Regions from separate parts of the Gordonia sp. C13 genome, predicted to be linked through region 1. Evidence: riboswitches for the same ligand, from Rfam matches in the RefSeq annotation. Region 1 holds a riboswitch; the other holds the start of a gene.

Evidence for each region. Region 1 has a riboswitch for cobalamin ahead of M1L58_RS05855 (FecCD family ABC transporter permease). Riboswitches for the same ligand answer to the same signal wherever they lie in the genome.
Region 2: linked by a shared signal. The riboswitch ahead of M1L58_RS07705 (CbtB domain-containing protein) and the one ahead of M1L58_RS05855 (FecCD family ABC transporter permease) in region 1 are both predicted to bind cobalamin.

What each region holds. Positions count from the first base shown of each region.
Region 1 covers NZ_JALPSY010000004.1:188,472-191,878, reverse strand. Annotated here, with positions in the region: gene M1L58_RS05865 (excalibur calcium-binding domain-containing protein) at 1-257, opposite strand, end outside; gene M1L58_RS05860 (L-lactate dehydrogenase) at 437-1,390, opposite strand; cobalamin riboswitch at 1,521-1,703, shown strand; gene M1L58_RS05855 (FecCD family ABC transporter permease) at 1,776-2,828, shown strand; gene M1L58_RS05850 (ABC transporter ATP-binding protein) at 2,828-3,407, shown strand, end outside.
Region 2 covers NZ_JALPSY010000006.1:159,306-162,712, reverse strand. Annotated here, with positions in the region: gene M1L58_RS07710 (ATP-dependent helicase) at 1-1,487, opposite strand, end outside; cobalamin riboswitch at 1,498-1,676, shown strand; gene M1L58_RS07705 (CbtB domain-containing protein) at 1,713-1,946, shown strand; gene M1L58_RS07700 (CbtA family protein) at 1,983-2,810, shown strand; gene M1L58_RS07695 (histidine phosphatase family protein) at 2,823-3,347, shown strand.

The sequences.
Region 1 (3,407 bases):
GCGATGCCGTCGCCGTCACGGTCGCTCTTGGTGTTGGCGTCGTAGAGGGCCTGGTCGACGGTGAAGTTGGTGACCGGGGTGCCCGAGGTCGAGTCGACGGCGCCGGGCTGGCCGACACCGTGCGGGTAGTCGGCGTTGAGTGCCTTGCAGTTGGCGTAGTCGGTCGCAGCCGTCGCAGGTGCCGCCACCATCAGCGGCGCGATAGCCATCGACGCCGCAGCGACAAACCCGAGAACCATCTTGCGCGAACCACTCATCGTCGAACCTTCTCCCACACCGATGTGACCAGGTGAAACTACCCCGGCGGGGCGTCGGCACCCGCACCGAGGAGAGAAATTGGTCCGCTCGGTGGACAGGACCCGACCAGAATCGCCACCTCCGGGAAGAGGCACTGGCTCGAAACCGGCGAATCTTCCACGAAAGCGGCGATCGTGCCTCACAACCCGAACCGCGCCTGCATCCGGCGGAGCGTCTCGGCCGAGGCGAGCAGGCCGGCTTCCTCCTCCGGCGACAGCGGCACCTCGAGGCGCGTCTGCGCACCACCTCGGTCGACGACGGTCGGCAGGGATAGGCACACGTCGTCGAGCCCGGGGAATCCGGGGGCGACTGTCGACACCGGGAGCACCCGATGTTCGTCGTTCAGAACGGCTTCGACGATGCGGGTGGCGGCGAGTCCGATGGCGTAGTTCGTGGCACCCTTGCCCTCGATGACGGCGTACGCGGCATGCACGACTTCATGCCGGATACGTTCGCGCGCAACCGCATCCATCTCCGACCGCCCCGGCAGCGGCTTCCACGACGTCAGGGGCACCCCGCCGATCGTCGCCGACGACCACAGCGGGATCTCACTGTCGCCGTGCTCCCCGACGACATACGAGTGGACACTCTGCACCGCGACCCCGCAGTGCTGCGCGACAAGGAACCGTAGCCGCGACGAGTCGAGCACGGTTCCCGATCCGAACAGCTGATTCGAGGGCAGGCCGGTGATCTTCTGGGCCGCGCGGGTGACGATGTCGACCGGGTTGGTGACCATCAGGTAGATCGCGTTCGGTGCCACCTCGAGCACGCTCGGCAGGATGGTGCGGGTCAAACCGATTGTGGCCTCGGCCAATTCGAGTCGGGACTGCCCCGGCTTCTGTTTCGCTCCGGCGGTGAAGACGACGACGTCGGCGTCGGCGCACACCGACACGTCGTCGGAGCCGATGACGTCGGCGCGCGGCACGAACTCCAGTCCGTGGGAGAGGTCGAGCACCTCGGCGGTCACCTTGGCAGCCTTGATGTCCAGCAACGCGACGGTGCGCGCGACTCCGCGGATCAGCGCCGAATAGGCGATCGCGGTACCGACCGCGCCCGCCCCGATGATGGCCAGTTTCGTGGGTCGTCCGTCCATCGGATCACCGTCCGCCTCGGTTCGATTCGCACCTGTCCGTTGCCTGTCAGCGCCCAGCCTAAGACCTCCGGGCACCCCTCGCGCGACGATGCGCGCACGGGACGGTGGTCATCGGTGCCCGAATTGCTAACCTCACACCGATGAGAGCGGTCGCACCTGCACAACGCGGGTGCCAGGGAACCTGGTGCGAATCCAGGACTGGCGCGCAGCGGTATGGGGGACGGACCCGACATCAGGCCACTGGGGCAACCCGGGAAGGCGTCGGGTTCGGACGAACCCGAGTCCGAATACCTGCCGTTCTCGTCGAGTCCACCCGGCGTCTCGCGCACAGATGCCCAGACCAAAGGTAGTTCCACACGTGTCCCGTCCTCCCGACGGCACGACGATGCTCGCCACCGCCATGTCGGTACGGCGACTTCCGTCGTTGCCTCTTGCCCTGATCCTTCTCGCACTCACCCTGGTGAGCATCGCGATCGCCACCGCTTTCGGCGCCGAGACCATCCCCATCGGCGACGTCTGGCGAACCGTCGCCGGCCGCCTACACGGCGATGAGCTCGACGCCGCGCACTCGGTGATCATCTGGGATCTCCGTTTGCCGCGTTCGATTCTCGCGGCCATCGTCGGCGCCGGTCTGGCCCTCGCCGGCGCCGTCATGCAGGCCCTGGTCCGCAACCCACTCGCCGAGCCGTACCTGCTGGGCGTGTCGGCCGGCGCCGCGGTCGGCGCGACGGCGGTCATCACTCTCGGATCGTTTGCTGCGCTGGGTGTCTGGGCGCTGTCCGGCGGCGCGCTGATCGGCGCGCTCGCGGCCTCGGTCACGGTCTACGCCGTAGCCCGGGCGCAGGGCGGACTGACCGCCCTGCGCCTGATCCTCTCCGGAGTGGTGTTGTCGTCGGCGTTCATGGCGATGTCTTCCCTTCTGGTCTTCACCGCTGCCGACCCGCATGCCGCCGACAACGTGATGTTCTGGATGCTGGGCAGCGTCGCCGGCGCGACCTGGGCCAAGGTGCAGATCGCGGGGGTCGTCGTCGTGGTCACGGTGTTCGGCATGCTCGCGATCCACTCCTGGCTCGACGCCTACGCAGCCGGGACCGACACCGCGACGTCCCTCGGGGTTCCGGTGCGCGCCATGCGAAACGCGTTGTTCGCGGTCCAGGGTGTCCTGGTCGGCGTCTTGGTCGCGGTCGCGGGCGGGATCGGGTTCGTCGGCTTGATCGTTCCCCACGCTGCACGCCTGCTCGTCGGTGCGACGCACCGGGCGATGATCCCCGTCGCGGTCTGTGGCGGCGCGTTGTTCCTGGTGTGGGTCGACGTCATCTCACGAGTGGCGGCGTCCCCCCGCGAGATGCCGCTGGGCATCGTCACCGGACTGATCGGCGCACCGATCTTCCTGTTCCTGATGGGACGACGCCAGTACGTGTTCGGCGGCGGTTCCTGATGGGCGCCGTGAAGCGATCCATGTCGTTGCGCGCGAACGCCGTCAGCTGTCGCCGAGGTGGCCGATCGATACTGCGCGAAGTGGATCTCGCCGTCCCGGCCGGAACCCGGCTCGCCATTGTCGGCCCCAACGGTGCGGGTAAGACCACGTTGCTCCGGACCCTGTGCGGTCTCGAACAACCGGCGGGCGGGCACATCTGGTTGGGCGACGACGATCTCGGTCGACTACCGGCGCGGCGTCGTGCGCTGTCGATCGCCGTCGTCGGCCAGGATGAACACCCGTCGGCCGAACTCACGGTCGCAGAAGCCGTGGGGCTGGGACGCACGCCGTACCGATCTGCATGGGCGACGCGCAATTCCGACGACGACGAGATCATCCGGTCGGCCCTGGCGCAGGTGGGACTGGGCGGCTGGGAGCACCGCTCGTGCACGCAGCTGTCCGGCGGCGAGCGGCACCGGGTCGTCCTCGCACGCGCGATCGCACAGCAGACCCCGATTCTCGTGCTCGACGAGCCGACGAACCACCTCGACGCGGCCTGGCGGCTGCGGCTGATGCAGATCCTCGACGACCTCGAGGCGA
Region 2 (3,407 bases), on a different contig from region 1:
ACACCGCGTCCGAGATCGTGGTAGGGCGCCGCCCGACGCACGACCTCGTACCAGTGGTCGACGTCGAGGTCGTCGACGGCGGCGGCTGCGATGGTCTGCTGCGCGAGGATGTCGAGGGGGTTCTGGGGAACCTTGATCTCCTCGATCGCGCCGTCGAGCATGCGGCCGACGGTGACCGTGCAGTGCAGCAGGTCGGTGCGGTGTTTGGGGTAGAGGATGCCCTGGCTGATCTCGCCGACCTGGTGGCCCGCGCGACCGATGCGCTGCAGGCCGCTGGCCACCGACGGCGGCGCCTCGACCTGGATCACCAGATCCACCGCGCCCATGTCGATGCCGAGTTCGAGCGAACTGGTCGCCACGACGCAGGACAGGCGACCGGCCTTGAGGTCGTCCTCGATCTGAGCGCGCTGCTCCTTGCTCACCGAGCCGTGGTGCGCCCGCGCGAGGACGGCCTCGGCGCCGGAGCTCGCGCCGCTGCCCATCACGAACGCGGGAGCCCCGCCCGCGACCGTCGGGTTGGCGGCGGCCTCGGCTGGGACACCCTGCCGCTCGGCGTGGATCTCGTTGAGCCGGGCGGTCAGTTTCTCGGCGAGGCGCCGGGAGTTCGCGAACACGATCGTCGCCCGGTTGGCCTCGATCTGGTCGACGATCGACGCCTCCACATACGGCCACAGCGATCCGGCCGTGGGGGAGAAGGCGTCGTCGAGTTCGGCGGAATCCGCGCCCTCGGGGCCGGGTGCCGGCGGGATGTTCGCCATGTCCTCGACCGGCACGTCGACGCGGAGATCGAAGGTCTTGTCGGCCTTGGGCTTGACCACCTGGCAGGGCGCCGACCCGGAGAGGAACCCGGCGACCACCTCGGGTGGCCGGACGGTCGCGGACAATCCGATCCGCTGGGCGGGCTTGTCGAGGAGCTCGTCGAGGCGTTCGAGGGTGAGTGCGAGGTGCGTGCCCCGCTTGGTCGCGGCGACCGCGTGGACCTCGTCGACGATGATCGCCTCCACGTCGGTGAGGCTCTCCCGTGCCGCGGAGGTCAGCATGAGGTACAGCGACTCCGGCGTGGTGATCAGGATGTCGGGAGGGGTCTTCACCAGCGCGCGGCGGTCGGCGGCCGAGGTGTCGCCGGAGCGGACGCCGACCGTGATGTTCGGCTCGGGGAGGTCGAGTTCCTGCGCCGCGCGGGTGATCCCGGTGAGCGGTGCGCGAAGGTTGCGCTCGACGTCGACGGCGAGAGCCTTGAGCGGAGAGATGTAAACGACCTTGGTACCGGGGCGGCGCTCACCGGCGTCGGCGGCGAGCCGGTCGAGCGCCCACAGGAATGCCGCGAGGGTCTTGCCGGAGCCGGTCGGGGCGATGACGAGGGTGTTCGCTCCGTCGGCGATCGAGGTCCAGGCGCCCTTCTGGGCTGCAGTCGGCTTGGTGAACGCTCCCGTGAACCATCGCCGGGTGGGGGCGGTGAATCGATCGAGAACAGAGGGGCGGGGCATCTATCCACTATGTCTCACATGTGTGACAGGTCGGGGTATACAGTCGACACACGCCTGTACGGGGAATCCGGTGAGAATCCGGAACGGTCGCGCCACTGTGAACGCCGACTCGGGGACGCGGTCGAGGGATTCGACGGTGCCCCAGAGAAGACGTGAGTCAGGATGCCGTGCCGGCGGTATCTGATCCACAACTCTCCGACGCGAGATCGGCGAAAGGACAATCCCATGACGGGTCCCCGTACGTCCGAAGCAGTCACACCCTCTCCGCGCGCCCTGGCGGTACCGAACCTCTCGGTCGCGAGCGCAGCGCTCTGGCTGAGCCTCACGGTCCTCCTGGCCGGGCTCGCCTACTACTTCCTCGGCTACGACCAGGGGGTCGTGTCGGTGTTCGGCGAGAACACCTACGTGCACGAATTCGTGCACGACTCCCGCCACTTCCTCGGCTTTCCCTGCCACTGAGTCGGCCTGATACCGAAACGGCAGGGACAAGTTCACATGGAGAAGAAATTCATCGGCGCAGGTCTGCTCTCGGGCCTGATCGCCGGCATCATCTCGTTCGTCTTCGCGCGGTTCTACCTCGAACCCGTGGTGTCGAAGGCCGTCGACTACGAGGCCGAGCGCTCGGAAGCCGAAGAGGTGCTGGTACATGCGGCCGGCGGTCATTCACACGGCGAAGGTGGTGAGGTCTTCACCCGCGCGATGCAGGAGAATCTCGGCGCCGGGGTCGGCAACCTGGTGTTCGCCCTGTGCATGGGGGCGTTCGTCGCGGTTGCCTTCACCGTGCTGTGGAGCCATCTGGGCAACCGGTACCCGGCCACCGACGCACGCGCAGTCGCCGGGGCCCTCGGGGCGATCGGGTTCGTCGCCGTGTTCGGTGTGCCGTTCTTCGCGTACCCGGCCAATCCGCCCGCGGTCGGGGACGACGACACGATCGGGGAACGGACGGGTGCATTCCTGACCGTCACCATCGCGTCGGTCGTGCTGATGATCGTGGCCGTCGTTCTCGCGCTGTGGCTGCGGCCGCGGATCGGCGGACTGGTGTCGGCCGTGGTGGGCGGCGCCGCGTACGTGATCGCGGTCGGCATCACCATCGCACTACTGCCGACGTTCAGCGAGGTGCCGGAGCCGGTGCGCAACGACGCCGGCCAGATCGTGTTCCCCGGCTTCCCCGCGGACGTCGTCGCCGACTTCCGCGTGTACACGATCACCAACCAGGTCATCCTCTGGACGGTGCTGACGGTGACCTTCGCGCTGGTCCTCGGCGCGATGGCGCGGTCGGAGAGCCCGGCCACCTCCCGGACGGTCGACGCCGCCCAGAGCTGAGCGCCTTGATTCATGCAGATCATCACCGCCGGGCGCACCGGTCCCAACCGATCGGTGCGCTTCGGCGGTGATGCGCCCCTCGACGACCGCGGTCGCCGCGACATCGAAGCGTTGGCGGCGTCGGTCGTCGGGGCTCTGACCTTCTGTGGGCCGGAACCCGCGACACTCGAGAGCGTCCGGCTCCTGGGCGGTCGGCCCGAGATCGACGAGGAACTCCGCACGCTCGACGTCGGAACCTGGGCGGGATCGGCGCCCGAGGAGATCGATCCTCGCGAGCTGGCGGTCTTCTTCACCGACCCGGCGGCCCGGCCCCACGGCGGCGAGAGCGTCGAGGAGTTCGTGATGCGGGTGCACGACCGGCGCAACACCCTGAACGCCGACGTGGCGACGGTCGTCGTGGCGATGCCTGTTGCGCAGGCACTTCTGTGTGACGACGCCGCGGGGTACTTCCGGGTCGAGATCCGGCCGGCGACCTCCTACTTCTGGCCGGCCCTGAGAATTCGCCCTGAAGAAACAGATTCGAGGGGACGTACCTAGACATCGTGAGTGACTCCTGACACAGTTGAGTCGGCAAAACTGAAACGTGTTCGCCCCGGC